Regions from separate parts of the Mesorhizobium sp. B2-4-6 genome, predicted to be linked through region 2. Evidence: riboswitches for the same ligand, from Rfam matches in the RefSeq annotation. Region 2 holds a riboswitch; the other holds the start of a gene.

Region 1 (15,550 bases), on a different contig from region 2:
ACGACAACCCGCCGTTCCAGCCGGCGTCCTATATGGATATCCCGCCGCCGGAGCTGGAGGGCGCGATCACCATCATCGGGCGGGTAAAAAGGTCGATGATCGATATGTGAGCCGTTGGGAGCGATGTCGCCAAGCTGAGGCGCCGCTTTGCCTCCCCCTGCAAGGTCCTCGCCAAACTCCACTTGGCTCACCCCAAGGGCATAAATGCAGCCACCGCAATTTCTGCTTGCATTAGGGAACAAAAACAGAACTATATAGGTATCCGCGAGACAGTCGCGGTCACTCCGGGGGGAGGATCAATCATGTCACGCCGCACTGGCGCGCTGATGCGCGCGTTTGTTGCCCGGGTTCCGCGCGGGCCGCTCCTGGCGCTGGCAGGGGTGGTCGTGCTTGGTGCTTTCGGCAGCAAAACATTCGCGGCTGGCAAAGACTACAACACTTGCTTCAGCGAGAGCAAAGTCTCCGCCGACCGGCAGGTTGCCGCCTGCTCCGCAATCGCCGAGGACAGAGGCGAGGTGCCTGATCTTCGCGTAAGCGCCTATTTTGTGCGCGGCCTGGCCTATGCACAGAGGAACGATATTGCCCACCTCATCGCGGATATGAACGAGGTGATCGCGCTCGATCCGACTTACGTCCGCGCATTTACCAATCGCGCCATCGCCTGGGAGAGCAAAGGGTATTTCGACCGGGCCGTCGCGGACTACACAAAAGCGATCGCGCTTACGCCGGATGACGCAAGCCGATATGCCGATCGCGCGCGGGCGCTCAATAAGAAAGGCGAGCATGATCGGGCTATCGCCGATTGCGACAAGGCGATCGACATCGATCCCGCCAATGAAATGGCCTATGGCGTGCGCGGCGTTGTGTGGGAAGACAAGGGCGACGCAGCGCGAGCCCAGGCCGACTACGACAAAGCGGAGAGCGTCCGTATTGACCCTATCGCTCCTTACCTAGACCGCGCCCGCTCATCGATCGCCGAGCGTGATCGCAAGCGAGCCAAGGCCGATTGCAAGCGCATCGCCAATATCGATGCGGACAAGGGGCGCGATTGCACGCGACTGATTGTCGAGGCTTTCGGTGAGTTGGGCGACGGCGCGACCGACCCAAACCCAGCTTCTGCTCAAAATGCGATTGGAGTAGAGTGGCAGGAAAAGGGCGACCATACCCGCGCCATCGCCGCATTCGACGAGGCGATCCGGCTCAATCCAGCAAGTTCCGCTTTCCACTTCAACCGCGCCAAGAGCTGGGCTTCAAAGAAGAATTATGCCCGCGCTATCGCCGATCTGGATGAAGCCGTTCGCCGCGACCCGGCCAACGCCCAAGCTTACCGCGTGCGCGGCATGACCATGGCCCAGATCGGCAATTCACGAGAGGCGTTTGCCGACCTCGACAAAGCGATTGCCATCAGCTCCGACGATCCAAAATCGTATTTCGAGCGGGCAGTCGTCTGGGAGGTGAAGGATCCCGACAAGGCAATTGCGGACCTCGACAAAGCGATCGCGCTCGATCCGGCCAACGCCGACTACCGGAAAGAAAGGCTCAGCGTCCAAATCAGCAAGAGCAGGGCGAACGGGCAACCCGTGCTGCAGTCGCCGAGCGCTGCGACCAATCAGGCTGATGTCCCAGTCCCCGCTGAGCCGCGGCCGGCCAAGCCTACCCCGCCCCCCACATATGCGCCGCCGCAACCATATGCCAAGCAGGATAACTCCGCCGCCATTGCTTGGAACCTCAAATCGGGGTTGCAGGCGATGCAGGTCGACCCCAAGGGCGCGATAGATACATTCAGCTTTGTCATCGGCCTCGATCCCTACAATGCAGACGCCTATTACAACCGCTCGATCGCCGAGGCACTCGTCGGCAATTTCGACCTCGCCATCGGCGATTGCCGGCGAGCGGTCGAACTCGATCGGAAACGCGCAGGCACGTGTTGGGAAAATCTGCCTGGCCAACAACCGACCGCTACGCAGCCAAGCGGGGATCCGGCGACCGCCAAGACACTGCTCGAGCGCGCCCAGATGCGGTTGTCGAAATACGGCGTCGACGGCGCGCTGCTCGATTTCGACAAGGCGATCAGCCTCGACCCCGACAATGCCGACGCCTATCTGGGCCGTAGCCGCGCCAGGACGCTCAAGGGCGACCACGCCGGCGCGGCGGCGGATTGCCGGCGCGCCGTGGAGTTGGATTCCGCACGGTCGGCAAGCTGCGACGAGCAGGCTGCCGGCGATGAGGGCAAAACTGAACCGCCGCAGGACCCTGAGCAGCCGAAGGCGGCGGCCGCTGCTCCAAAGCCACAAATCGTCCGTCCGAATTTGGCGGCTACGGACGACACTCTGGCCGCAAAGACCTTGGAGACAAAAGACCAGCGCGCCCTGCAAGCGATCCTGGAAGGCGATGCCTGGCTGGACATGGGCAAATACGACAAGGCGATCGGCTCCTATGACGTGGTGATCGCGCTCGAACCCGACAACCGCTTCGGCTATTTCGGCCGCGGCAGGGCCAGGGCAGCCACACGCGATTACAGCCAGGCGATCGCCGACTTCGACAGGGTCATCCAACTCGCCCCCAATTTTGCCGCCGCGTATTTTCACCGGGGGCTCGCCAAGGTGGCGTCTGGCGACGTCGATGGCGCGCTTGCCGATTGCGATCAGGCAGCGACGCTCGACCCGAAGGCGCGCGACGCCCACTATTGCAAAGGCATGGCCTGGCACGCCAAGGGCGACACCGGGCGCGCCATCGCCGCCTATTCGGTGGCGATCGGGATCGATCCCGGGCATGACGCCAGCTACTACGCGCGCGGCATGGTGCGGGCAGACCGGAAAGACTATGCCGGCGCCATCGCCGATTTCGATCAGGCGCTCAAGCTCGATCCCGGCAATGGTGATTATGCCGTAGCCCGCAAGGCAGCGGCGGACGTCAGCGGGGAGCCTGCCGATGGCATGACCAAAGCGGACGGCTCCGACATAACGGCGAACGAACAGAGCGCCACCGCAGTTGCGCCAGCAGAAACCCCGTCTGCGGTCAAGCCTGGTGCGAGTGACGATCTTTCGCTTGCCGATCCGAAGTTGGCGAAGCTTATCGACACCAGTGATCCCCGCGTCCTCGACGCGGTAGCCAACGGCGACAGCCTCTTGCACGAAGAAAAGCATGACGAAGCGATCGAGGCCTATGAAGAGGCCATCGCGATCGATCCTAAGAGCCCGCTCGCCTATTTCAGCCGTGGCAGGGCCTTTGATGGCAAGAAGGATTTTACCCGCGCGATCGCCGATTACGACAAGGCCATCGCCATTATTCCCGATGCGGCCGCGCCGCTCATGCGCCGTGGCCTGGCCAAGGCCGCGGCGGGCGACGCGGACGGCGCGCTTGACGATTGCATCAAAGCCATCAGGCTCGACCCGAAAGCGAGCGGCGCTTTCTTCTGTTCCGGAGCGGCCTGGTACGCGACGGGAGACCCGAAGCGAGCGATCGAGGCATTTTCAGCGGCGATCGAGATCGATCCGAAAGACGCCGCCAGCTACTACGGACGCGGCATGGTGCGAGCCGACGGCAAAAACTACGCCGATGCCATTGCCGACCTCGACCAAGCTGCCAAACTAGACCCGCACAATCCAAACTACGCCGCCGCGCGCAAAGCAGCGATGGCCAGGCAGAAGAAAGGCGGTGCCGGCGGCAACGCGATCGCGCCATCCTCGAAGAAGCTAAACGCTCTGGTCGATCGCGGCTACGCCTTCTACTACAAGGGCCAATATGATCGTGCGATCACCCAATTCAACAAGGCGATGGCGCTCGATCCGCAAGATGCCTCGCCCTATGTCGGACGGGCCATCGCGCTTGTCGACAAAGGCAAATACGACGCGGCCATCGAGGACTACAACAAGGTCATCGGGCTCTACCCCGACTACTCGGACGCTTACATCGGCCGTTCCGTCGCGTGGACCAAAAAGAACGAACCGGATCGCGCCATCGCCGATTTGAGCCGTGCAATCGAGCTCGACGCCAATGACACGCAGGCCTATTTCGGGCGCGGCGGCGCCTTCGCTGCCAAGGGTGACTATGGCCGGGCGATCGCCGATTTCAATCAGGCGCTCAAGCTCGATCCGGAGATGAGCCTCGCCCGCAAGGGCCTCAAGCTTGCGGCGGCAGCGAAGGCAAAGACGTCAGGCAAGATCGAGAGCGGAGCGGCGACCTCGGCGGGTGGCATTCCGCCTGGAGCCAGGGCGGCTTTCAACAAGGCACAAGTGCTGGACGGCAGGGATGACTATGACGGCGCTATCGCGCAGTATGGCAAAGCGATTGCCCTGTTCCCCACCTTCCGAGACGCATATGTAGCGCGCGCCATCCTTTGGGAGACGAAGGGCGACTATGCCCGTGCCATCGCCGATTTCAGCCAGGCGATCACTATCGGCCCCGACATCGGTGACACTTACAGCGATCGCGGCCGCGTCCTCAGCTACCAGGGGGACTATGACGGGGCATCGGCGGATTACGAAAACGCCGTCCGTCTCGATCCAACGAACGTAAGGATCTATGCCGGTCGAGGCATGTTCCGCATGAAGCACCACGAAGACACAGGGGCATTCAGCGATTTCGAAACGGTTCTTAGACTCGATCGCGATAACGTTTTCGGTTACTTCGGCCGCGGCACGATCCGCGCCCGCAAAGCGGACTATGACGGCGCCATCGCCGACCTCAACCAAGCGATCAAGTTAAGGCCAAATTTCGCTGGCGCATACAAATCGCGTAGCGCTGTGTGGGAAGCCAAGGGCGACCGTAAGCGTGCGGAAGCCGACCGCAAGAAGGCGCTGAGCCTTGGGGCAGAGTGAGAAGGGTGTCGGAGCGCAGGCGGATGTCACCTTGGAAATGGTTGCAAGTCGCGGCGGTCGTCTCCGTAAGCATCGTTGGGACTAAAGTGATGCCGACGATGTTCGGCAGCGGCAGACATCACCACTATCAGTCAGTAAAGATGCCGCCCCAGACGCTGACCACCGCCGACATCGATGCCGAGATCCGGAAGCAGGATCTCCAGATATTCGAGGCTATCGCCCGCGAATTTCCGGACGACTACGATGCGATGCTGCGCAAGATCACTGCCGCGGCCCAGGCCGGAAGCCAAACAGAAGTGCGCAATATCACCAGACAGGCGGTCGCCGATCTCAGGCATCGATATGCCCCACTCCTACCCACGACCCCGGACAGCAACGCTTCGGAAGCGCTTTCGGCGCAACTCGACATGCTCAATCATGTCATGGCGCGCGAAACACCGGCCACCTGCAACAATTACCTGCGCAACGGGCCGGACGCGATCAGTGCGCCCGGCCACGATTTCCTGGCTGACCTGGACAGGATCGGCGCCACGCTGTTCCGCGCCTTCGGCGCCGCCAAAAGAAGCGGTCTACCGGCGGCCGTGCCCAGCGATCAGGACTGGTCGCAGGTCGCCGACGTTTTCACAAAGATCGGCGGCACGTCGGCCGAGATGGAGGCTATCTCGAACGCCAACCAGGACTTCCCGGGCCTGTGCCCGGCCGTGGCGAGATTCTATGAGGCCGCCCTGTTACTGCATGGCGAACCCGGGTGGCACATCAAAACCGCGCTGCTTCGCGCCATCGTTGAGAATTAGGCTCCGCACCGGATTTCCGGACGGGTTCTGGCACGATACCGCGTTCCTTCGTCCTCTCAGGCGCCCAGAAACTCGTTGCTGAAATATGCCTCGACGTCCGGCTTCGCGGTCAGCGCCTTGCCATAGCCGTCGAGCAATACCCCCGAGGCAAACAGATACCCGCCCATGGCCTCCATCTTCGCCTTGTCCATGGTGCCGATGGTGCCGTCGGCGCTCTTCAGGAAATGGCCGTCGTTCAGCGCCTTCAGCGAGGCATCGATCAGCGCCGGGTCGGTGAGCGTGTCCTTGTTGGCGGCGACCAGCAGGTCGCCCGCCTCCCGCGCCTGATCAACCGCGAAGGCGTAGCCACGCTGCGTTGCCTTTACGAAAGCGGCGGCGACTTTAGGATTGGCGGCGAGGAAGGCGTTGCTGGAGACGATCAGTGTCGTGTGCTCGTCCGGCACGCCGTAATCGGCATAGCGGAAGCTGCGCTGCCTGAGGCCTTTCAGTTCCGCTTCCACACCTTCCCATGTCGAGACTTCGAGCGTGAAATCGACCGAGCCGTTGGCCAGCGCATCGTATGCGGACGTCCCCAGCGTCACGGTCGAAAAATCGCCCTTGCCGCCGTCATGGCGGATGATGGTCCGCAGCAGCGCGTTTTCCCAGGCGCTGCCGAAGCCGCCATAGGTCAGGCCGTCGAGATTTTTCGGGCTCTTGATCGCCGCGCGGTCGGCGTTGAAGACGACGCGGCCGGTCTCCGACTGGACGACGGCGTAGACGGCCTTCAGGTCGGCGCCAGCACTCTTTTGGGTGAACAGGCCGAGCGAACCTGAAATGCCGAAATCGGCGACACGGTTGGCGACCAGGGTGCCCGAGCCGGTATCGCCATAAGGCAGGATTTCCACGTCAAGGCCGGCGTCCCGGTAAAAGCCTTTGTCGCGGGCGACGAACAGGCCGATGTGGTTGGTGTTGACGGTCCAGTCGAGCGCGACCGTGATCTTTTGCGGGGTGGCGGCACGGGCGTGCGTGACGGCCCCGGCAAGAGGCAGGCCGGCGGCCAGAAACAGCGCCTGGCGGCGGGTCAGATCGGTCATTTCAATTCTCCATCGGATGGTCGGAAATTCGGATCGGGCTGGCCAAGCAGCGTGTCGAGGATGCCGGCCTCGATCGCCGCGGCCTCGCGGACAAGCGCCGCGCTCTCGGTGCGCGGGCGCGGCAGCGGCACGGCCACCTCACGCACCACGCGCGCGGGACGCGCCGAAAGCACATAGATACGGTCGGACAGAAGCACTGCTTCGCGCACGTCATGGGTGATGAGCAGCGCCGTCCAGCGATGGTTTCGCCACATCGTCTCCAACCAGCGCTGCATGGCGGCGCGGGTGAGCGCGTCGAGCGCGCCGAACGGCTCGTCGAGCAAAAGCATGTCGCGCTGCTGCACCACGGTGCGCAGGAGCGCGGCGCGCTGGCGCATGCCGCCGGACAGTTCGGCCGGCCAGGCGCGCTCGAAGCCGGCAAGGCCGAATTCGGCGAACAACGGCGCCACGCGCTCGCGCGCCGCGCGCCGCTTCATGCCCTGCACTTCGAGCCCCAGCGCCGCATTGTCGATAACGCGCCGCCACGGCATCAGCGCGTCGCGCTGCGGCATGAAGGCGAAGCGGGCGCCATCGAGCGGCGCGCCGTCGAAGCGCATCTCGCCCTCGCCCCGGATCGCGCCGGTGAGCAGTTGGAACAATGTCGACTTGCCGGCGCCGGAAGGACCGAGGATCGATACGAACTCGCCCGCGCCGACATGGAGGGAGACGCCGGCCAGCACCTCGAGCGCGCCGAAGTTCTTTTGCACGTCGCGGAGCTCGAGCCGGGTCATGGCCGGCCTGCGGCGGAAGGATCGGATTTGCCGTCCGCGCGTTCCCAGGGCATGGCGAGACGCTGGACGAGCACGGCAAGGCCGAACAGCGCCAGCGTCAGCGCCGAGCTGACCGCGACGGCGGCAAGCACCAGGTCGGGGCGGAAATTGTTCTTGGCGCTGAGCATGTAGATACCGAGCCCCTTCGCGGCGCCCGCATATTCGGCGAAGATGGCGCCCACCACGGCATAGGTGATGGAGATGCGCAGTCCGGCGAAGAAATAGGGCAGCGCCGACGGCAGCCGCGCCAGCCAAAAGATGCGCCAGCGCCCTGCTCCCATGGCGGCGAGCATCTGGCTGATCTCCTTGGCCGTGGCGGCATAGCCTTCGACCAGCGCCACCATCATCGGGAAGAAGGTGACCAGCGCCACGAGCAGGATTTTTGGCAGCAGCCCGAAGCCGAACCAAAGCACCACCAGCGGCGCGATCGCCACCAGCGGCAAGGTCTGGCTGGCGATCAGCAGCGGGAACAGCGCCCGGCGCAACGGGGCCAGGAAGTCGACCAACGCCGAGAGGATGAAGGCGGCGACGAGCGAGCAGGCAAAGCCCGCCAGCGTCGCGCGGATCGTGGGCAGCGTGTTGTCGGCAAGTGCCGAGCGGTTCTCCCAAGCCTGCGCCAGCACGCGCGAGGGTGCTGGGAGCACGGTGGACGCGATGCCGCCGAGGCGGGTGTAGAGCTCCCAGGCAATGAGGAGAAGAGCGAAAGCGATGGCGGCGGGGAGGCTTTTGGCGAAGGCGGAAGCAAGGGCTGATCTCCCCTCTTGCGGAGGAGATTGGACGGCACCCCGGCTTTCGCCAATCACGGAAGACTCCTCTTGCGGCGTAGAACCGAACAAAACAGCCACGACATCTACCTCGGCAGCGCTACGCGGCTCAAACCGCGGTCGGACTGTTCGCCGAAATCGTTATGTCGAGCGTCACGTGGCCCGCGCCGGGGCCGAAGCGGCAGAAGGCTTCCGCGAGCGTGGCGAACACCGCGCCGGCGTCGCCGCGCAGCCTGGTGCAGAAATTCTTTGAGCGGTCGAAGACGCCGGAGTTTTTCAGGAAGTCGATGCAACCATAGATCTCGTCCATGTGGTCGCCGGTGCCCATCACATAGAGCGAGAATTGCGCCGCCACCGGCTGGTCGGTCGAGGGCGTCGCCTCGACGGCGCGGAGCGCGGCACGCTTGCGCTCCTCGAGCGGAATCGCCGGGCCGCCTATCTCGTCCGAGCGGCAGATCGGATCGTCCGGCTCGCCGGGACAGCCGCGCGAGACCGCCGCCGACAGCACGCAGTGCTTGCCGCTCTTCGCCGCCGCGACGAACAGGTCGCGCATGGCGGGAAATAGCACTTCGGGCGGCCCGACCAGCAGCGTCGAGATATCGTCGGTCTCGATCCTCAGCCTGTCGCGGTAAGGGTCGAGCGCGTCCAACGCGCCAAGGATGACGCCGACGAAATCGTCAGCCATGGGATAAAGAGAAATCTGTGCGCCGGAAAACATGGCCCGCCTCGCTCCGCTGGTATTATCCAGATCAGCTTTAGGGTCCGGAGGCTTGCCGCCGCCATCTCAGCCCCGACCGTACGGAGCACCCCTGTGGATGGCCGCGTTAAAGCACTGTTCGAGCGAATGGGAAAGCGGTTTTTTGCGAGGCCAATTGAACCAGGGGCCCCATCTCCCTTAGGGAGATGCCGGGTTATAAGATTTTTCGCAGATTTCTTATAACCGCGGTATCGTAACCGCAGTGTCGTTCAAATTGTACGAATCCAGCTTGATTGTTTTTCGTACATAAAGTACGATCTTTCCCTTCCTTTGAGGGGACTTGCTTGAATACCGCGAACCATGGCGCTTTCGCCAACCTCTCCCGCCCTTTGCTCTCGCCACTGCCGTTTGCCGAGCGCGAACGCCTCGCCGGCGCTTGGCGCATGGCCAGCCAGGACATCGCCGACGATATCCGTTTCATCCGGCAATATCTGAAGGTGATCGCCGAGAAGGACGAGCGGCTTTCGACGGGCACGCTGGTGCATGGCCGCGCCTATGTCGAGGCCTGCGCCGCCTGGCTCTCAGAGACGGTGGCGCGGTATCTGCGCAATCTCAGGCTGATCAGCGAATGCGAAAGCGCGATGATCGCGGCAGGCGTGCGGTTTGCCCGGTCGAGCGATGCGTGGTGAGGCAGGCAGCTCCCCCTACAACCCTTGGGCCGCCCGTCGAAAAATGCATCGTTTCATACAATTGGAAATTGGTGGACGCGGCTGAGCGGCGGGTGGTTAAATTCGTCTCAGGCGAAGGAGGGTAAAGCCGCGTACCAGGGAGGAATTCGTTGATGGACCAGCGTATCGACATCGGCATACAGCCCGACGACCAGCCTTACGAAGTCACGTCATTCGCCAGAAAGCATGGCCTGACGATCCCCGTCGCGGACGCGGTGCTTTTCGCCAAGGGACCGTCGCCGTCGCGGACCGCCTGCGATACGGCGGCGCTGGCCCTCATTTGCGCGGTCGCGCAATACGCCGGAAAGCAAGGGAGACGGTAGCCTCCCCTACCAGCTGAACTGCAGCCCCACATTGCCGCCGACCTGGCTGCCGGCGAAAGCAATGCCGAGCGTGCTGGTCAGCCGGCCGCCATGGTCGAAGCCCTCGCTCAACACCGCGGCGCCCGTGACGCCGAAGGCATTGGCATAGCCGGCATTGCCCCAGTTGACGCGCACACCGAAATGCTCGCCCTGGACGAGATCGGGCGCTGCGAGCGCGGCCGAGATCGAGGCGTTCTCAAAGGCGCGCGTGATGCGGTTGTCGATGTCATCGACGTGGGCCGCGAGCGCCGTCTTACCGACCTCGGTCATCTCGCCGCCATTGCCGTCGTCGACCTGCTTCTTGGTCACGCCAGTCTGGGCATTGATGCAGGTGTCCGTGCCCGGGCTATAGTAGTAATTGGCTCCATAGGCGGAGCAGATCTTGACATACGCGACCGCGGCCTGGGATGGCGCCGCAAGGAGCGTTGCCGCGCCGAGGATCGCCGGCGCAAGAAGATATCTGAACATTGATTGCTCCCGGTCGCGCTTACCAGGTGAACTGCAGGCCGGCATTGCCGCCGACCGTCTTGCCGGAGAAGGCGACGCCCGCGGCGCCGGCCAGCCGACCGTTGCCGCCAGGCATGAAGCCCTCGCCAAGAACCGCCGCGCCGGTGACACCCATGGCGTTGGATTGACCGGCATTGCCCCAGTTGACGCGCACGCCGAAATGCTCGCCCTGCACCAGGTCCGGGCCGGCCAGCGCCGAGGCCACCGATGCACCCTCGAAGGCGCGCTGGACGCGGCGGTCAATGTTGTCGACCTTGCTCGCCAACGCCGTCTTGCCGTCGACCACACCGTCCTCCGTCACGCTGCGCGTCTCGCCCGTGTTGGCATTGATACAGGTGGCGGTGCCGGGACTGTAATAATATTGCGCGCCATACGCCGTGCACGCCCTGACGTACTCGACCGGCGCCGCCTGGCAAGGCGCGGAGAGACCGCCCACCACAGCTAGAAACGCAAATGAAATGACACGGTTGATACCCCGCATGCCCTGATCCCCGAAGTTGGATGTTGAGAGAAAGCCTCGCATGAAAAAGGCGCATGCGGGCGCGCGGAGTCAACTGCGCCTTCCGCTCAATGCCTGACTTTTACTGGGAGCACTTTATCTATTGAACACAGGTTGCAGCCAAGGCACAGAAAATATTTCAACCTGATCAGTAATTCCTTGATGATTGGAGCTGTGGCTTATTAACACTCTCAAACGATGCCAAGCGATCTGCTCGGCAGGCTCGCCGACATGGGCGCGGCTGGCGCAGACCGCGGCTTTGCAGGCCGCCGTCGCGCCGCCGGTGGGTCAACTATGCGGCAGACGGTCTGACGACCGCCCATAATCCCGTTAGGACGCGATCAGCCCTTGGCTTTCGACTTGGGTGACGCCTTGGGGGGCTTGGCAGGCTTCTCCGCCTTCGCGGCCTTCGGCTTCTCGACCTTGGCGGCAGCGGCCTTCTTGGCGGCTTTCTTCGGCCTGCCCGCCTCATCGATCTCGGCCGTCGCCTGGTCCCAGTGCTCCATATGCGCGCCTTCAGGCCGGCCGGCCTGCTCCCAAATCTCGTGCGCGCGCTGGCGAATGCGTTCGTACCTGTCGTCCGTCACTTTGTCGCCTCCTAAGGTTTGGGACTGTTCCCCAGCCAAACATTAGCCGAATTTTCGCGTGGCGTCTTGGGTGTAGACGCGGCGCGCAAACGCATCTTAAAGCAATATCCGGTGATGGCTCACTTCTCGTCGGAGAGCACCGCGATGCCGAGATACGCGGCCTTCTTGACGATCAGTCCGGCCAGATCGGCGTCGGAACGATCAGTTCCGGTGCGCTCGCGCAATAGCGCGACCGCCTGCTTGATCGACAGCAGCCCATCGCCGCGTTCGGCCAGCAGCTTGTCGACTTGGCGGGCAATGTCAGGGGATTCGACGTGTGGATGATGCATGGCAACGACTCCTTCCGCGCTTCGTTGCCTCCCAAACCGCTGCCTATCTTAGGCTTTATGCCCGGATGCGAGAAGAGCCCGATCCTTCCCCGACGCTCCGGGAGAGGATCGGGCTCTTTGAGGACTAAATCTACTGGATCACCTGAACAACGCGGCGCGTGCCGGGATCGATCAGCACCGTATGGTCATTGACGACCGCATAGCGGTACTGGACATCCGGAACCTGCTGCAGCTCGACGGTGTCAGGCACGGTCGAGCCGACGCCGAGCTCGAGGCCGAGCACATTGACCGAGGCGATCGGATGCTTGTGGACATATTCCTTGACCACGGTCTGCTGCTCGGGGGTGATGATCACCTCGTCCGCGGCCGCGATGCCGATGCCGGCCATCAGAGCCAGGCCGGCGACAGCTGGAATGAGGGTGGTTTTCATCGTTTCTCTCCTGTTGCGTTGGTGAACTCCGCCCCGGCCTCCGCGGGGGCGGAAACACGGGCAGGTGGAACATGGGAGCTCCCGGGGCAAACGCCGACGGCAAGGTGTTGTTCCGTCAGCGACGACTAATTGATTTGGCGGAACCTTCGCATCGGCTCCGCATTGGAAGGCATTGAAACTGCCCAAGTCTTTGAAATCAAAAGGATGCCGCAGTCATGCAAGAAGGCCCCATCAGAAGCGACATCGAACTTCGGGCCCCCGTGGCCATCGCCGTGGGCGCCGGCTTCAAGCGCGAGATCGCCACGCTCACCGGGATGCAGAACTTTCTCAAGGAATGGCCATTGGCGTCGCGAGGCAAGAGCCACAGCACGGCGTTGCACGCCTGCGAGGCGGCGCGAGCCGGCGACATCGATCTCGACAAGGCGCGGCAGGCATTCCTGGTCTTCGCGAAGAAGGCGGGAATCGAATGGACCGGCGCCGATCCGGTCACAGTGCTGCGCGAAGCAAAGATCAGGCGAAGCCGGGTACGCGAAAGCCGGGCACAGAACCGACACGTGCCTGGATAGTCTCTCGCCGGACAACGGCCGGGCGGCGGCGTCGGGCATGACGCCCGCAGGGCCAGCGGCACCCGCTGGACTCGCGGCGTCTGTTGATCACGCCTCACAACGCATATAACGACATCCGCCCAAGACGCGGTGCGCATCGGCCTCGACCACGAGTTTTAGGATTTTTGGCCTGCGAATCCCGGAGCAACCGGGCGCGCCCTGGCGTCCGTTGCATCCGTTTGCCTGCAAACCGCCGCCTTGCCGGCTGGAGGTCGACTGGATCGATCGGGGAGGATTTGGCTGGGGGCGGCTGTCAGCTCGGTGCCGATTCGCCCGGCGCCTCGGTAACGAAGGACGCGGCGATCAGATCGTCCGCGTCTATGCGTAGAGAGCCCTCGCCGCCCCCCATGATGGCCGCGACCTTCTGGAAGGTCTTCATCTCATGCTCGGTGATCCGGGCGTCCCGCATCCTGGCTTTGAGATCGGCGACACGCATCCCGAGCGAACGGGACGTTCCGATTTCACGTTTCGACATGTTGGTCAGTCTCCTCCCCCAACCCGTGCCTGTTTCGCCGCCGCCCGAATCTTAATCCTGCGCATGCTTGTGTTCTCTATGAGGCAATTTCGAACACAGCAGCGGCAACGCGGGCCCGGAACGAAGGTTCCGTTAGCATATGGTAACGAATTAATACTGGTTGACGGCCGGCCGCAGTTGGCGGCAGGGCCGTCAACTCAGCTGCGAATGATCCTACTGGATGATCTTGACGATCTTGCGCGTGCCGGGATCGACGACGACCGTCCGGTTGTCGATCACCGTGTAGCGATACTTGACGTTGGGAACCTCGTGCAGTTCCACCGTATCCGGTAAAGCGGTGCCGACGTTGAGTTCCACGCCGGGAACCTTGACCGACGCCAGCGGCTGCTTATGCACATATTCGCGGATGACCGTTTCCTGTTCGGGCTGGATGATCACATCCTCGGCGGCGGCGGCGCCGATGCCGGTCAGAAGCAGCAGGCCCGCGGCTGCGGTTGTGAGGTGCATTTTCATCGATTTTCTCCTTGATTTGGATATGCCTCTCACGCTGCGCCTGCGATTTCACAGCCGGTAGGCAATGTGCGTAACGCCGGCCGACAAGCCTTGTTCCTGCAAAAAATTCGCCGACACCATTTTCGGGGGGAACGTCACAGGCGCATTCAAAGAACGTCCGCGGCGCGCGGCGCGACAATTTCGGAACAATGCTTTTCGGGCCGGGTTTTCCCAGTGAAGGGACCGAACTTTCCGAGGAGAAATCCCATGAAACATCTGCTTATCACGAGTATGATCGCGCTTGGTGTCGGTTGCGGCGCCGCCATGGCCCAGACCGAATCCGCACAGCCGAGCGGCGGCGAAAATTGCGCGGCCGGCACGGCCGATTGCCAAAAGGGCGGCAAGGCCGGCGGGCAGGCTCAGGGCGAGACGAAATCGAAGACAGAGATGAACGCTCAGGGCAAGGCCGGCGCCAACACCGAGGAGCAGGCCCAGGGCAAGGCCAAGATGAAGACCGATGAACAGGCCCAGGGTCAGGCCGGCGCCAACACCGACCAGAACGCTCAGGACAACACGCAGTTGAAGAAGAAGCAGCAGGCACAGGGCAAGGCCGGTACCGAGCAGAATGCCCAGGGCAACACCAAGATGCAGACCGAGCAGAACGCTCAGAGCAAGACCGGCACCAGCACCGAGCAGAATGCCCAGAACAAGACCACGACCCGGACCGACCAGCAAGCTCAGGGCAAGGCCGGCACCACCAACGAGCAGAACGCTCAGGGCGGCAATACAAAGATGCAGACCGAGCAGAATGCGCAGGGCAAGACCGGCACGACCAACGAGCAGAATGCCCAGGGCAACACCAATGTCGAGACAGACCAGAACAAGACGGCCTCGATCAACAACGTGACGGTGGAGCAGAAGACGCAGGTCACGCAGATCATCCATGAGACCAAGGTCGAGCCGGTTCGCGACGTTAACTTCGACATCTCTGTCGGTATCGAGGTTCCGCGGCACAAGGTGCGTCTGCACCGCCTGCCGGCGCGCATCGTCAAGATCGTGCCTGCCTACGAATCCTACGAGTATTTCGTGCTGGCCGACGGACGCATCGTCATCGTCGACCCCGACACTTACAAGATCGTGCTGATCCTGACCTGATCCGGATAGCAGGACAGACAAGGGCCCGCCACGCGGCGGGCCTTTTTTCGTGAGGACAACCGAACACACGGGCAATCGCCTGCGCGTGTTCATTAGGCACGCGTTGAATGTTGAGCCTCGGGAACGATTTGGCGCAATTCCCAGTTGTCACACCAGAAGTCCTGCGTCCCTAGTCCCTATCGGATCGGACAAAAGGGCGATGGGCCCGTCGGCAAATCGTTCAAGCTTGCGGTCCACCTGGAAAACGTGCATGGGTCGAGATGGGTAGAGATATGGGCGAGATCGTCGATGACCGAATGTGGCCGCGGCGCTCGAATGGGCAGATGTATTTTCCGCAGTTTCTTGTGGGAATGGTGGCGACGCTTCTGGTGATCCTAGGTTGGACTTACGCCTCCACGGGATCTGTCTGGACGGCGATCGGCTG
Region 2 (15,550 bases):
TCGATCCAGCGGCCGTTGCCCTCCGGCGCGATCACGCTGGTGATGGTGCGGTCGAGGAAGTCGCGGTCGTGGCTGACCAGGATCACGGTTCCGGCAAAACCGGCGACCAGTTCCTGCAGCAGTTCCAGCGTCTCCATGTCGAGATCGTTGGTCGGCTCATCGAGCACCAGGAGGTTCGCCGGCCGCGCCAGCACGCGGGCCAGAAGCAGGCGCGCGCGCTCGCCGCCGGAAAGCTCGCGCACCGGCGTGCACGCCTGCTCCGGCTTGAAGAGGAAATCCTTCATGTAGGAGACGACATGGCGCTGCTCGCCATTGACAACAAGGTTCTCACCGCGCCCGTCGGTGAGGTAATGCGCCAGCGTCTCCTGCGGGTCGACGGCCTCGCGCTTCTGGTCGAGCGTCGCGATCTCCAGATTGACGCCGAGCCGCACGGTGCCGGCATCCGGCGCCAGCTCGCCGGTCAGCATCTTCAACAATGTCGTCTTGCCGGCGCCGTTCGGGCCAACAAGGCCGACGCGGTCGCCACGCTGGATGCGGGTCGAGAAACCCTTGACCACGGTGAGCTCGCCGAAGCTCTTGTCGATGCCCTTGGCCTCGATCACCAGCTTGCCGGATTCGGCTGCATCGCTCGCCACCATGGTGCCAGTGCCTTCGGCGCCGCGATGGCCGCGGAAGCGTTGGCGCATGGTCTGCAACTCGCCGAGGCGACGCATGTTGCGCTTGCGCCTGGCGGTCACGCCATAGCGCAGCCAGTGCTCCTCGCGCACGATCTGGCGGCCGAGCTTGTGCTGCTCGCGCTCTTCTTCTTCCAGCACCTGGTCGCGCCATTCCTCGAAATGGGCAAAGCCCTTGTCCAGTCGTCGCGTCTGGCCGCGGTCGAGCCAGACGGTGGCGCGCGTGACACGCTCGAGAAAGCGGCGGTCGTGCGAGATCAGGATCACCGCCGACGAGGTGCGGGCGAGTTCCTCTTCCAGCCATTCGATGACCGACAGATCGAGATGGTTGGTCGGCTCGTCGAGCAGGAGGATATCGGGCTCCGGCGCCATGACGCGGGCAAGCGCGGCGCGCCTCGCCTCGCCGCCGGAAAGATCGTTCGGACGCTCCTCGCCGGTCAGGCCGAGATGCTCCATCAGATAGGTGGCGCGATGCGGATCGTCGGCCGGGCCGAGGCCGGCCTCGACATAGGCGCGCACGTCGGCGAAGCCGTCCATATCCGGCATCTGCGGCAGATAGCGGACGGTCGCCGAAGGCTGGCGAAACACCTCGCCGTCCTGCGGCTCGATCATGCCGGCGGCGATCTTGAGGAGGGTCGACTTGCCGGAGCCGTTGCGGCCGACCAGCGCGATCTTCTCGCCTGCGGATGCGCTGAGCGCCGCGCCGTCGAGCAGCGGGGTGCCGCCGAAGGTCAGTTTAATGCCGTCGAGATTGAGGAGTGGCGGCGCCATGTCTGGAATGTCAGCTTTCTGGAAGAGGATAGGGGTGGGCCAGAAGCAGCGCCCGGCCGCGCTCCAGCGCGATGCCGAGCTGCCCTTTGACCTCGTTTGATATAGTGAGCGAGGAGCCGAACGCCACCTCGACGCGGTCGAGCGGCCATTTCGCGCCGGTCACCGTCAGGCCGGCGAGATCGGAGAAGCCAAGCACCGAAAACAAGGTGCCGTCGTCATAGTCGAAGCTGGCCTTGCCAGGCAGGATGGGAACGCCTTCCTGCGCGCCGCTGGTCAGCAGCACGGTGGTGCCAGCCTCGGCCAGCCGCACGGCCAGCGCCAGATGCAGGAAGGCATGATCGGCGCGCTTGCCGCCGAAGGCGCCGGCCAGCACCAGGCTGGCGGCGCCGCGCCGGAGCGCTTCCGCTATGGCGAGTTCGCCATCGGTCATGTCCTTCTCGGCCGGGAAGATTTTTCGCGGAACGGCGGCGAGATCATCCGGCAGATTGGCAGGCACCGAGTCGAAATCGCCGACCCACAGCTCCGGCACCAGTCCAAGCATGCGGGCATGGCCGATGCCGGCATCGGCGGCGATGACGCGCGAACCTTCGATCTGGCGTTCGAGCCGAGGTGTGCGGACAAGCTCGCCGCCAAGCAGGATGGTGAATGTGCCCATGGCCGTGGCCCTTACCAGCCCTCCAAGCGAAACGGAAGCCGGACGGCCCGCGCTTCGCTTGCGCGCCTGTTGCCGCGAACATTAGCTGCCCGGCAAACTTCCGCTTGCGCGCCGCTTCGGCGGGGCCTATCTGTCGAAACGCTCTAACGGGGTGCCGGACGTGATCCGGCTGAGAGGCGATCAAGCCAACCCGCTGAACCTGATCCGGTTTGTACCGGCGGAGGGATTAGACGTTTCGGACGATCCGACGCCTCAATTCCTTTAACGCGAACGAAGGAGGCGCCGATGCGCGCAATGCTGTCCAATCTCATTCTCGCAACCGGTCTTGTCTCGCTTCTGGCGGGCGTCGCGCCTGCAGAGGCAAAGAACAAGCTCACCGTCTATACCTATGAGAGCTTCACCGCCGACTGGGGTCCCGGCCCGGCCGTCAAGAAGGAGTTCGAGGCCGAATGCGGCTGCGATCTCGAATTCGTCTCGGTCGCCGACGGCGTCGCCCTGCTCAACCGCGTCAAGCTCGAAGGCGCCGGCACCAAGGCCGATATCGTGCTCGGCCTCGACACCAACCTGACGGCGGATGCCAAGGCGAGCGGCCTGTTCGCGCCGCATGGGGAAGTCGCCGGCATCAATGTGCCTGGCGGCTGGAAGGACGACACGTTCGTGCCGTTCGATTACGGCTATTTCGCTGTCGTCTACGATACCGAAAAGCTGAAGACACCGCCGAAAAGCCTCAAGGACCTGGTCGAGGGCGCCGGCACGGACAAGATCGTCATCCAGGATCCGCGCACCTCGACGCCCGGCCTCGGCCTGCTTTTGTGGGTGAAGTCCGTGTATGGCGACAAGGCGCCGGAGGCCTGGGCCAAGCTCAAGCCAAAGGTGCTGACGGTGACGCCGGGCTGGAGCGAGGCCTATGGCCTGTTCACCAAGGGCGAGGCGCCGATGGTGCTCTCCTACACCACCTCGCCGGCCTATCACATGGTGGCCGAGAACACCGAGCGCTACCAGGCGGCCTCCTTCGAAGAGGGCGAGTACCTGCAGATCGAGGTTGCCGGCATCACCACCACCGGCGCGAAGAACCCGCTGGCGCAGAAGTTCATCGCCTTCATGACCGGACCGAAATTCCAGGACGTCATTCCGGAGACCAACTGGATGTTCCCCGCCGGCAAGACCGACAAGCCGCTCAACCCGGCCTTCGAGAAGCTGGTCAAGCCGACCAAGACCTTGCTGTTCAGCCCGCAGGAAGTGGCTGCCAACCGCAAGGCGTGGGTGGATGAGTGGCTGGCGGTGATGAGCAAGTAGGGCTGCGATGCTTGCGCCAAGGCCCCCCTCTCTGTCCTGCCGGACATCTCCCCCTCAAGGGGGGAGATTGGCTGTCACGCCGGCCTTCGCCAATCTCCGGCGTTGCAGGATCGAGCGCGCCGTCGAAGTTGCTAATTTCCCCCCTGGAGGGGGAGATGTCCGGCAGGACAGAGGGGGGCGCAAAGGAACGCGGCGTTTGCTGAATTCCACCAAGGTGCGACGTGCAAGCCGCCGCGCACCCTGACTCCCGCATCCCCGCCGGCGTCATCGCCCTTGCCGCCATCGGCTTCCTCATTGGCGGCGCCTTCGCCGGCCTCGTCCTCGAAGGCGCGCAGGATCTCTCCGGCGCTGCCGCCGCCTTCGACGGCTACCTCTTGCGCGTCGCCCGCTTCACGCTGTGGCAGGCGCTGCTGTCGACGCTGCTGTCGGTCGCGCCGGCGCTGCTGATCGCGCGCGCTTTGTCGAGACATCCGACCTTTCCCGGGCGTCGCCTGATCCTGCAATTGTTCACCGTGCCGCTGGCCTTGCCGGCGATCGTGGCCGCGCTCGGCATATTGGCGCTCTATGGACGGGCGGGGTATTTTGCCGGCGTCTTCGCCGAACTTGGCGGTGGGAATTGGCCGGGGATCTACGGCCTCTCCGGCATCCTTGTCGCGCATGTCTTCTTCAACCTGCCCCTGGCCACGCGCCTCTTCCTCGAGGCGCTGGGCACCGTTCCCGCCGACCAGTGGCGGCTGGCGAGTCAGCTCGGCATGGGCGCCCGGCCGGCTTTCCGGCTGATCGAATGGCCGGTGCTGCGCGCGGCCCTGCCGGGGATCGCCGGGCTGGTCTTCATGCTCTGCATAACCTCCTTCACCATCGTGCTGACGCTGGGCGGCGGTCCGGCCGCGACGACGCTGGAGGTCGCCATCTACCAGGCGCTGCGCTTCGATTTCGATCCCGCGCGCGCCGTGGTGCTGACGCTGCTGCAGATCGCGCTGACCTTCGTCGTGGTCGTCGCGCTCACGCGGCTCGGCGCCAACACGGTCGGCGATGCCAATCTGCCGGTGGCGCCACGCCGCTACCTTTCGGCGGGACGGACCGAAAGCGTGCTGAACGCCGGCCTCATCGCGCTGGCCCTGCTGTTCGTCGCCGGGCCGATGCTGGCGACCGTGCTTTCAGGCCTTCAGGCCGATCTCGGCCGGTTGGCGGGCGAGGAGGCGGTGCGTCGCGCGACGCTCACCAGCGCGGGCCTCGCCCTGCTTGCGGCGCTGCTCAGCGTGACGTTGTCGCTGGCGCTGATCGCGGCGCGGCGCGCGCTGGCCCTGCGGCGCCGGGCAGGCGGCGCCATGGGCCTGCTCGAACATGCCGCCGATACCGGAGCCGGCTTCGTGCTGGTCGTGCCGCCGATCGTGCTTGGCGCCGGCTGGTTCCTGGCGCTGCGCCACGTCACCGATGTCTTCGCCGTCGCGCCGGCCATGGTCGTCGCCGTCAACGCGGTGATGGCGATTCCCTTCGCCATCCGCGCCATTCGCCCGGCCTATGACGCGGCGAGCGAGCGCCACGAGCGGCTTTGCCTGGCGCTCGGCATATCCGGCTGGGCCCGCCTCAGCCTGATCGACTGGCCATCGCTCAGGCGGCCCCTGGCCACCGGCTTCGCCTTCGCCATGGCGCTGTCGCTCGGCGATCTCGGCGTGATCGCGCTGTTCGGCAGCGATTCCGTGCAGACCTTGCCCTATCTGCTTTTGGCGCGCATGGGCAGCTACCGGACAGCCGACGCGGCGGGACTTGCCTTGCTGCTCGGCCTCGTCTGCCTGATGCTGGTGGTCGCCGCCGACTGGCTGGGGCGGGAAGGAAAGTCATGACGACGACAATCGACGGCGCCGCCGCGCAAAAGGGCCTCACCGTCGCGCTGGATGGCGTTTCGTTCAGCAATGGCGCATCCTCCTTCAGTTTCGACGCCGAATTCGCGGCCGGCAGGATCACCGCCATCATGGGGCCGAGCGGCTCCGGCAAGTCGACGCTGCTCAATCTGATAGCCGGCTTCGAAACGCCCGATGCAGGCAAGGTGCTGATCGGCGGCGCCGATCTCGGCAACACGCCGCCTTCGGCGCGGCCGGTGTCGATGGTGTTCCAGGAAAACAATTTGTTCGCGCATCTTTCGGTCGAAGCCAATGTCGGGCTTGGCCGCTCGCCGTCGCTCAAACTCGGCGATGCCGATCGCGCCGACGTCGCCGAGGCGCTGGCGCGGGTCGGTCTTGCGGGCAAGGAAAGGCGGCTGCCGCGCGAGCTTTCCGGCGGCGAGCGGCAACGCGTGGCGCTGGCGCGGGTGCTGCTGCGCGATCGGCCCGTCTTGCTGCTCGACGAACCTTTCGCGTCGCTCGGCCCGGCGCTGCGCGACGACATGCTCGACCTTATGGCCGGCATCCATGCCGAGCGCGAAATGACGGTGCTGTTCGTCACACATCAGCCGGAAGATGCGCGCCGCATCGGCCAGGACGTGGCTTTTCTCGATGAAGGTACGATCGCGGCGACCGGGCCGGCGGATGATTTCTTCGATCGGTCTGGACCGGACGCCTTCCGGCGCTATATCGGCGATCGAGGCGGCACCGTTGCCGGATCACAACATATTGCCCGGAAGCGGACATAATTTATGGCCAAACCGGCAATGGGCGATCCGGCGTTTGCTTGCCTTGTCCGGGGGAGTGTGGCTAGGTCCGGCCATGCTGGTCCGGCTGGGCCGCGATTTGCCGAAAGAGTTCGAAAGGAAGCCGATCTGTCGACCGGCGCTGAGAAGGTTTGGATGAGGCCGCTGGCACGATTTCTCGCGCTGGCGAGCGTTGCCGTGCTGGCCAGCTGCCAGATGTTCACGCCGCCGGACGTGCAGGAAAGCGGCTTCCAGCCTTCCGACAAGCCGATCACCGTCGACAACGTGGTCGCCAATGCCAAGCTCGCCGAAATGGCGAAGGCGCAGCATCCGCGGATTCTCGCCACCTATGGCGGTGAATATTCCGACCCCAGGCTCGAACGCATGGTGGCCAAGGTCGTCGGCAATCTGACGGTGGTGTCGGCGAACCCTACCCAGACTTATCGCATCACCATCCTCAACTCGCCCAACGTCAACGCCTTCGCGCTGCCGGGCGGCTATCTCTATGTGACGCGCGGCTTGCTGGCGCTGGCCAACGATTCGTCCGAGCTTGCCGCCGTCATCGCGCATGAGATGGGCCACGTCACCGCGAATCACGGCCTGCAGAGGCAGCAGCTCGAAGCCGAGGAAGGCCTGGCGACCAAGGTGGTCTCCGATGTGCTCGGCGACAGCCCGACGGCCAAGGCGGCGCTCATCCGCGGCAAGCTCAGGCTTGCGCAATTCTCGCGCAACCAGGAACTGCAGGCCGACGCCATCGGCATCAAGTCGATCGGCGAGGCGGGCTACGATCCCTATGCGGCGGGTCGCTTCCTCCAGTCGATGTCGGCCTATACGGATTTCCGCTCGGTCAGCGGCGCCACCGACGCCAGCCTCGACTTCCTGGCGACGCACCCCAACACGCCGCAGCGCATCGAGCTGGCGCAGCGCCTTGCGCGCAATTTCGGCCCGCCCGGCGTCGGCACGCGCGACCGCGACGCATTTCTGGCCGGCATCGATGGCCTGCTTTACGGCGACACGCCGGAAGAAGGCTATGTGCGCGGCCTGACCTTCATGCATCCCAAACTCGGGGTGTCCTTCACCGTGCCGGACGGTTTCGTCATCGACAATTCGGCGGCCGCCGTCACCGCGACCGGGCCTGGCGACATCGCCATCCGTTTCGACGGCGTGGCGATCGACAAGTCGGTATCGCTCCCCGATTACATCCGCAGCGGCTGGGTGGCGGGGCTGGAAGACGCCAGCGTGCGCCAGGAGACGATCAACGGCAACGATGCGGCGACGGCGCATGCCAGCGCGCAAGGCTGGCAGTTCGACATCGCGGTGATCCGCGCCGGCGGCCAAGTCTACAGGCTGCTGACGGCCGCGCCCTCGGCCAGCGCCGCGCTGGACCCGGTGGCGCGCTCGGTCAGCGGGTCCTTCCGCGTGCTGAGCCCTGCCGAGAAGGCGGCGCTTAAGCCGCTGCATATCAGGGTCGTCACCGTCCAAGCCGGCCAGACCATGGGCTCGCTCGCCGCGCAGATGGTCGGCGTCGACCGCAAGCTCGACCTGTTCCGCGTGCTCAACGCCATGTCGCCGGGCGCGACAGTGTCGTCGGGCGACAAGGTCAAGATCGTCACCGACAGGTAGGGACTCGCGATTCGGACCAACCAGGCGCCGCCCGGCTATTTTTACAATCGCCGGGCCGGGAGCTGTTGTCCTTCACAAGCCGTCACTACCGGTGTTGCCGCCGTCACCTTCGCCGTCGCCGGTATTGCCACCGCCGGTGGGGGCAGCGTGGCTACTGCCACCAGTCCAGGATGTCCTGCCGGTTTCCGTTGGGGTCGGCTTGACCTTTGGCGCCCCCGGAATTGTCGGTGTGACGGTCTTCGGTTTCGACACGGGCACGCGGACCACTTTTATCTTCGTGATAACCTTCGGGGCCTTGCACGCCATGACCACGGGGGTGGTGCGCGCGGGGTGCGCGGAAAGACCGAGAATGCCCATCGAATAGACGTCTTGCCGCTCCATGCCGGCTTGGAGGAAAGCCAGGGCGCGGGCCGGGTCGGCGGGCACGCCGTTGCGGCCTTCCTTGAAGATCACGGCGAGCTCCTTCATGGCGTCGACATGCCCCATCGCCGCTGCCTGGAGCAGCAGGTCGAGGCCTTTGCCGGTGTCGCGCTCAACGCCGAGGCCATTGAACAAAGCGCGTCCCCAGGCGGCCAGGGCGTAGGGGTCTCCCTTGTCCGACGCCTTCGAATAGAGGTCGTTCGCCTTCAATGTATCGACAGCCGTCCCTGTTCCGGACGAGGCGATGGAGCCGAGCGCGAACAGGGCGCGGATTTGTCCCTTGTCCGCGGCTTCCTGGATGGCCTGCCTGGCCTCGTCGATCCTGCCCGCCGCCAGCAGTGCTCGCCCCAGTTCGTAACGGAAGCGCGCAATGTCGGGGTAGGACTTCACCGCCGCCTCGCAGGTCTCGAGAGCCCCGCCGCCGATCTCATTCGGCAACCGTCCCGGGACAATGCCCTGCAGGTCGAGCGGCTCGCCAGCGGCCTCGTCGCAAGGGTCGACGCCCGGCGACAGTTTCATCGTCGCCCGCTTCGCGGCGTTGCCCAGGCGGATCTCGAAGCCGACTTCGACGGGAGCGGCCGAGCCGATCTGCGGCTCGTAGCGCAGATTGTCGACCTCGGCGGCCATCAGGCTCGATTGCGGCGACAGGACGCGATCGGGCAACGACAGCGTTCCGGTCGCCGGGTAGCTCGCAAGCTTGAGGCTGATCGAGGCATCCTTGGCCGGAAGATCCAGTTTCAGCGGAACCGGGCCGACGCCGACCGGGACGCGGATATCGCGACTTCCAATCGCCTCGGCGGCATCGGCGACCTGGATTCCGCGCTCCGCCACCTGATCGTTCTGCTGCGCGTCGGGAGGCGGCGGCGCTGGTTGCTCCGCCCCGCGCATCAGCACGACATCGTCGAGCAGCGAGGAGTTCTCCCACGGAACCTGCTTGCCGTTGGTGGCTTTGACCACGTCGCGGCGCACGGCCGCCATGACCGAGCGTATCTCCTGGTCCGGCGCCAGCGCGCGGCGGGAGAAGGACGACGAGAACGGGCTGAGATCGCCGGACCCGTCATAGGCGACCGCCCCCGGCTCGGTGGCAAAGGCAATCAGCGTGTTCTGCGAACCTGTTACCTGCGCAAGTCCGCTGCCGCCGGCGACGATCAACTGGTCGCGCAGCCAATAGTCCTTGCGCGGGAAGGGATTGTTGCGACAGGCGTCGAGGATGATCATCTGGATCTTCGATCTCGAGCGCAGTTGCCGCAATATGTCGTCGACCTTGATGGCCTGGACCTCCATGTCGGCCGCATCTTTCAGCGACGCATCCACCGGAATCAGGAAATTCTCCCCGCCGATCTGAAAGCCGTGTCCCGAATAGTAGACGACCGCGAGATCGGCGCCGTCGGCCGCCGCCAGATAGTGGCGGAACCGCTCTTCGAACTGAAGCCTGGTCAGATCCTTGGCGGCGAACACCTCGAAGCCGGCCAGCCGGAACGTGTCCGACACGTCGTCCGCGTCCTTGTCGGGATTCTTGAGCGCCGGGATCTCGCGATATTCGGAATTGCCAATGACGAGGGCAACCCTTCGATCGGCGTGCGCTTCGAATGTCGTGAGGCCAATAAGGAACAGGGTTGCAAGGAGCACGCAGCATCGCAGCATGGCAGATCCCCCATATGTCATGGTCTGGAGGCGTCAAAAAGCCCGATTGCGGCGCTACAGTCTGTTAAAGAGTTCACAATCAATATGCATCATCGAGGAAAAATTGCCTCGACGGCGATGTATTCTTATTTAATAAATTTCCTATCTTTGATTTTCGATTACATTAGCTTCAGGCGGCTTCCGCCAAAAATTCCGGATTCTGCTTCACAAGGGCCAGCTTCAGCTTCTCCATGGCGCGGGCCTCGATCTGGCGGACGCGCTCCTTGGAGATGCCCAGCTGTTCGCCGAGCGCTTCCAGCGTGGCGCCGTCGTCGCTCAGCCTGCGCTCCTCGATGATGCGAAGCTCGCGGGCGTTGAGCGCGCCGAGTGCGCTCTTCAGCCAGACAGCCCGGCGCTGGACATCGATCCGGTCGCCGACGATCTCGTCGGGGAGCGGGTCTTCGGAGACCAGGAAATCCATCCGCTCGGCGGCGCCGTTCTCGTCGGCCAGAGGCGCGTTGAGCGAGCTGTCGGGCGAGGACAGGCGTGAATCCATCATCGCCACGTCGGCTTCCGGAACGCCAAGCGCGGCCGAGACCTCGCGGTAGAGCGAGGCATTGGAGAGCGGCTCGGCGCCGTTGGCGAGGCGGGCGCGCAGACGCCGCAGGTTGAAGAACAGCGCCTTCTGCGCCGAACTGGTGCCGCCGCGCACGATCGACCAATTGCGCAGGATGTAATCCTGCATGGAGGCGCGAATCCACCAGGTGGCATAGGTCGAGAAGCGCACTTCGCGCGCGGGCTCGAAACGGGCGGCAGCCTCGAGCAGGCCGACATGGCCCTCCTGGATAAGGTCGCCGAGCGGCAGGCCGTAATGGCGGAACTTCGAGGCCATCGAGATGACCAGGCGCATATGGGCGACGGTGATCCTGTGCAACGCGTGCTGGTCGTTCTCTTCCTTCCAGCGCAAGGCGAGAACATGCTCCTCGTCGCGCTCGAGATAAGGAGCCTTCATTGCCGCCCGGACCAGCGTCCGTCCTGCTGTGTCCTCGATCATGCCGGCTCCTTTTGGCGGTGAGTGGGCTTACAGCGGTTGAAAAGACGCCGCCGCGCCCTACAACAGCGATGCAACGTGTCAGGCGCATCGATGGTTCCGCCGTCCGAGCGGGCAAATATTGCCAGCCGGAACATTTTGTCATCGGCCCGAAAGAGTCGCTTGGCGGGTTGTCAGGCAATTTTGAGAATCAGATTTCTGGCAGAGCTTATTTTTGAAATCTGGTTCCTTATTTCCCAGCCTTCTATCTGTCAGTTTCCGGCTCTCACAATCGCGCCGGGACACCGGTCAAAACGGGATCACAGAAAAATGAAATGGCTCAAATCGCTCCTTGTCGCCGGAACGTTGCAGGTTCTGGCGGTCACGGCCGGGCATGCCGGCGCCAATCTCGACCAGATCAAGCAGGCGGGCGTCATCAGGGTCGGCACCGAAGGCACCTACGCGCCCTTCACCTATCATGACGAATCCAACGCCCTGGTCGGCTTCGATGTCGAAATCGCCAAGGCCATCGCCGACAAGCTCGGCGTCAAGGTCGAGTTCCTCGAAGGCAAGTGGGACGGGCTGATCGCCGGCCTCGACGCCAACCGCTACGACGCCGTCATCAACGAGGTCGGCATCACCGATGCGCGCAAGGCCAAGTACGACTTCTCCGATCCCTACATCGCCTCGAAGGCGGTGCTGATCGTGCGCGGCGACAACACCGACATCAAGACCTTCGCCGACCTCAAGGGCAAGAAGTCGGCGCAGTCGCTGACCTCCAACTTCGGCAAGCTCGCCGAGGCCAACGGCGCCGAGCTCGTCGGCACCGACGGCTTCGATCAGTCGATCCAGCTTCTGCTCACCGGCCGCGCCGACGCCACCATCAACGACAGCCTGTCCTTCCTCGACTTCAAGAAGCACAAGCCGGACGCCAATGTGAAGATCGCCGCGCAGGAAGAGAATGCCGACTATTCCGGCGTCATCGTGCGCAAGGGCGATCCCGAGCTGGTCGCGGCCATCAACAAGGCGCTGGCCGACATCAAGGCCGACGGCACCTACCAGAAGATCGCCGACAAATATTTCGGCCAGGACGTTTCGAAGTAAGGCAATCGTCCTCTTGTTCGGAAACCGGCGGGCCGTCAAAGACGGCCCGTTATTTTTTGCACGATATTCATGCGCCGCCGTCTTTGACGGCCCGCCGGTTTTTGCATGATAGTCAGTCCATACGGGGGAACGCGCCGCCGTATCTGGAAGGGAGAAGCGCTCCGTGCCGCACTGGCTGCAATTGATGCTGGAATCGTTGCCGACGCTGTTGTGGGCGGCGCTGATCTTCACCGTGCCGCTGACGCTCCTGTCCTTCGCGCTCGGGCTCATCGCCGGACTGGCGACCGCGCTGATCCGGCTGTTCGGTCCAAAGCCGCTGGTTGTGCTGGTTCGCTTCTATGTCTGGATCTTTCGTGGCACGCCGCTGCTCGTTCAGTTGTTCCTGATCTTCTACGGCCTGCCGTCGGTCGGCATCCTGCTCGATGCCTTTCCCGCCGCGCTTATCGGCTTCACGCTGAACATCGGCGCCTATACGTCGGAGATCATCCGCGCCGTCATCGGCTCGGTGCCGAAAGGCCAATGGGAGGCATCCTACTCGATCGGCATGACCTGGAGCCAGGCGATGCGGCGCACCATCCTGCCACAGGCCGGCCGCGTCGCGGTGCCGCCGCTTTCCAACACCTTCATCTCGCTGGTTAAGGATACCTCGCTGGCGGCGGCGATCACGGTGCCTGAGATGTTCCAGGCGGCGCAGCGAATCGTCGCCACCACCTATGAGCCGCTGATCCTCTATGTCGAGGCGGCGGCGCTCTATCTCGCATTGAGCTCGGTGCTGTCGGCGCTGCAGGCGCGGCTGGAGGTGCGGCTCAACCGCTATGGCGGGTTCCTGGAGGCCAACGCATGATCGGCCTCACCAACATCGAAAAGCGCTTCGGCGACAATCTGGTGCTGAAAGGCGTCACCGTCAGCCTGGACGAGGGCAGCGTGACGGCGCTGGTAGGCCCTTCGGGCGGCGGCAAAAGCACGCTCTTACGCTGTATCAACCTGTTGGAGATCCCGACGTCCGGCGCTTTGCGCATCGGCGAGGAGAGGCTGGAATTCCGTCCGGGCATCAAGGTGCCGGCCAAGGACATCCAGCGCATTCGCCTGCAGACCGGCATGGTGTTCCAGAATTTCCAGCTCTTCCCGCATCGCACCGCGATCGAGAATGTCATGGAAGGGCTGGTGACGGTGCTGAAATGGCCGGAGCCAAGGGCGCGCGAGCGGGCCATGGCCCTGCTCGAAAAGGTCGGCATGGCGCACAAGGCCGATGCCTGGCCGGCGACGCTGTCGGGCGGCCAGCAGCAGCGCGTGGCGATCGCCCGGGCGCTGGCGCCGTCGCCGCGGGTGCTGCTTTGCGACGAGCCGACCTCGGCGCTCGATCCGGAACTGGCGCAGGAAGTGGTCGACGTGCTTGGGCAGCTTGCCCGCGAAGGCACGACCATGGTGATGGCGACGCACGATCTGAGGCTCGCCTCCAAGATCGCGCAGGAGGTCGTCTTTCTCGATGCCGGCTCGATCGTCGAGAAAGGCCCGGCCTCGGTCGTGTTCGACAATCCGGAGCGCGAGCGGACCAAGCGCTTCATCGCCTCGCTGCGGCAGGAAGAAGCGCAGAAGGAGCCTGGCGGCTGAGCATCACGCCCTTTGTTGGGGGCGGATCGAAGGTCCGGGTAACGAGCGGGGCTGCCGCTTCTTCAAGGCTTTGTTTTCATGCATGTCGTTATCGCAAAACCGCTGGCACACTTTTGCGCGACATGCATTTTAAAGCAGGTCGCGTGAAAAAGGATTCACACGACCTGCTTTAAGTTTTGATTTTAAGCATGTCTTTGTCCCGAAACCGGGCTCACTTTCGGGAGACATGCATCAAGCCCAAACAAAAACCCGGCGCGAGGCCGGGTTCTTCGCAGTTCGATGAGCGAAAAAGCTCAGGCAGCTTCTTCCTGTTCGGATTCTTCGTTGTCGGCCTTGGCGCCGCGCTTCGGACCCTTGTTGAGGTTGACCTCGATGAGGCGAACCGCCTCGGTCTCCGACATGCGGTTCACAGCGGCGATCTCGCGGGCCATACGGTCGAGCGCGGCTTCATAGAGCTGACGCTCGGAATAGGATTGCTCCGGCTGGTTGTCGGCGCGGTAAAGGTCGCGCACCACTTCCGAGATCGAGATCAGGTCGCCGGAATTGATCTTGGCATCATATTCCTGGGCGCGGCGCGACCACATGGTGCGCTTGATGCGGGCGCGGCCCTGCACGACCTTCAGCGCGCGGTCGACATAGTCCTCTTCCGACAGCTTGCGCATGCCGATCGAGGTCGCCTTGGCGACCGGTACCTTGAGCCGCATCTTGTCCTTCTGGAAATCGATGACGAACAGTTCCAGCTTGTGACCCGCAACTTCCTGCTCGTCGATCGCCACGATCTGGCCGACGCCATGCGCCGGATAGACGATGAACTCGCCGGTCTTGAACCCGTGGCGGGCCGCGTTGGACTTCTTCTGCGGGGTGATCGTTGCCATTACGCCCTGAACTCCTTAGTTGTGCAGCCGGCATCATGCCGGCTCGAACCGATGGGGCCGGCAACAGCCGACCATTAGCCACGCAACAGGATGAACCACCGGACAGCAGGGACCGGCATACCGCACGAATGCGACCGCCTGCCCCAGATCGCTCTGGTCCGGATCTAAAAGCTCACCTTTCAGTGATTTGGGGCGTTAGCGCCTTAAATCGACGTTGTGTCACCGGCATGTTTCGCTGATGTAACACAAAAAGTCGGAAGAATCAAGGTTTTGCTGCGTTCGCTAACGCCAAACGGGGTCGCTGCCTGTCAAGACAGCAATTGTATCGGCCCCGTTACGTCGTGTCATGCCGGCGTTGCCGGCGCCAGCATCAATCGCCTTCACCGGGCTCCGGCGAGAAATATTTCTCGAACTTTCCGGTCTCGCCGTCGAAGGTCTTGGCGTCCGCCGGCGGCTCTTTCTTGGCGGTGATGTTGGGCCATTTCTCGGCGTATTCGGAATTGACCTGCAACCATTTGTCGAGGCCGCCCTCGGTGTCCGGCTTGATCGCGTCGGCCGGGCATTCGGGCTCGCACACGCCGCAGTCGATGCACTCGTCGGGGTGGATGACGAGCATGTTATCGCCTTCGTAGAAACAGTCGACCGGACAGACCTCTATGCAGTCCATGTATTTGCATTTGATGCAATTGTCGGTCACGACGTAGGTCATTGCAGGCTCCGGAACGTCCCGATTTGCTCGGCTTTTTCAGGTTGAGGTAACGCCTTTGCCGGCTGCTTGCAAGGGCAGGGCATTCGGGCACTGCCGGCCCCGGGGAATAGAATTCCAGCGGTCTCGCCGCTGGCGGTCCGGCTGGCCCAATTCAATCATCGCCGAGCAGACGGTCGGTCTGCCGCCGCTCGCGTTTGGTCGGGCGCCCGCTACCGGCCTCGCGCAGGGCTGGAATGGCATCCGGAACCGCCTCGCCCTTGGGTGTCGGCGCCGGCGACATATCCTCGTAAAGCAGCCGCGCCTCTTCGGCCGGACCGCGTCGCGTGCCGCAATTCAGCACCTTCCAGACCAGGATACGGCCCTCGAGCGTGATGGTGAGAACGTCGCCGGGCTTGACCAGATCGGAGGCCTGCGCTGCTTTGTCGCGATTGATGCGGACGCGCCCGGCGACGACGACTTTCGCCGCCAGGGACCGTGATTTCACCGCGCGCGAAAAGAACAGCCATTTGTCGATGCGCTGGCGGCCCTCTCCA

Evidence for each region. A riboswitch is a leader RNA that binds a small molecule or an ion and turns the genes downstream of it on or off. The one in region 2 is predicted to bind thiamine pyrophosphate.
Region 1: linked by a shared signal. The riboswitch ahead of FJ957_RS12560 (YkoF family thiamine/hydroxymethylpyrimidine-binding protein) and the one ahead of thiB (thiamine ABC transporter substrate binding subunit) in region 2 are both predicted to bind thiamine pyrophosphate.

The regions. Positions count from the first base shown of each region.
Region 1 covers NZ_VFVI01000003.1:486,826-502,375, reverse strand. The annotation lists gene FJ957_RS12590 (S24 family peptidase) at 1-110, shown strand, start outside; gene FJ957_RS12585 (tetratricopeptide repeat protein) at 183-4,820, shown strand; gene FJ957_RS12580 (hypothetical protein) at 4,910-5,614, shown strand; gene FJ957_RS12575 (ABC transporter substrate-binding protein) at 5,671-6,687, opposite strand; gene FJ957_RS12570 (ABC transporter ATP-binding protein) at 6,684-7,457, opposite strand; gene FJ957_RS12565 (ABC transporter permease) at 7,454-8,299, opposite strand; gene FJ957_RS12560 (YkoF family thiamine/hydroxymethylpyrimidine-binding protein) at 8,370-8,978, opposite strand; TPP riboswitch at 8,969-9,081, opposite strand; gene FJ957_RS12555 (hypothetical protein) at 9,302-9,646, shown strand; gene FJ957_RS12550 (hypothetical protein) at 9,799-10,008, shown strand; gene FJ957_RS12545 (porin) at 10,015-10,515, opposite strand; gene FJ957_RS12540 (porin) at 10,535-11,035, opposite strand; gene FJ957_RS12535 (DUF2934 domain-containing protein) at 11,395-11,640, opposite strand; gene FJ957_RS12530 (hypothetical protein) at 11,760-11,969, opposite strand; gene FJ957_RS12525 (DUF1236 domain-containing protein) at 12,100-12,399, opposite strand; gene FJ957_RS12520 (DUF982 domain-containing protein) at 12,615-12,965, shown strand; gene FJ957_RS12515 (hypothetical protein) at 13,258-13,479, opposite strand; gene FJ957_RS12510 (DUF1236 domain-containing protein) at 13,693-13,992, opposite strand; gene FJ957_RS12505 (DUF1236 domain-containing protein) at 14,239-15,126, shown strand; gene FJ957_RS12500 (exopolysaccharide production repressor protein) at 15,399-15,550, shown strand, end outside.
Region 2 covers NZ_VFVI01000005.1:289,498-305,047, forward strand. The annotation lists gene FJ957_RS16245 (ABC-F family ATP-binding cassette domain-containing protein) at 1-1,445, opposite strand, end outside; gene FJ957_RS16250 (thiamine diphosphokinase) at 1,456-2,100, opposite strand; TPP riboswitch at 2,238-2,343, shown strand; gene thiB (thiamine ABC transporter substrate binding subunit) at 2,386-3,396, shown strand; gene thiP (thiamine/thiamine pyrophosphate ABC transporter permease) at 3,618-5,240, shown strand; gene thiQ (thiamine ABC transporter ATP-binding protein) at 5,237-6,025, shown strand; gene FJ957_RS16275 (M48 family metalloprotease) at 6,179-7,645, shown strand; gene FJ957_RS16280 (caspase family protein) at 7,718-9,694, opposite strand; gene FJ957_RS16285 (RNA polymerase factor sigma-32) at 9,879-10,742, opposite strand; gene FJ957_RS16290 (amino acid ABC transporter substrate-binding protein) at 11,049-11,822, shown strand; gene FJ957_RS16295 (ABC transporter permease subunit) at 11,986-12,666, shown strand; gene FJ957_RS16300 (amino acid ABC transporter ATP-binding protein) at 12,663-13,433, shown strand; gene FJ957_RS16305 (CarD family transcriptional regulator) at 13,727-14,308, opposite strand; gene fdxA (ferredoxin FdxA) at 14,679-15,017, opposite strand; gene FJ957_RS16315 (RNA-binding S4 domain-containing protein) at 15,169-15,550, opposite strand, start outside.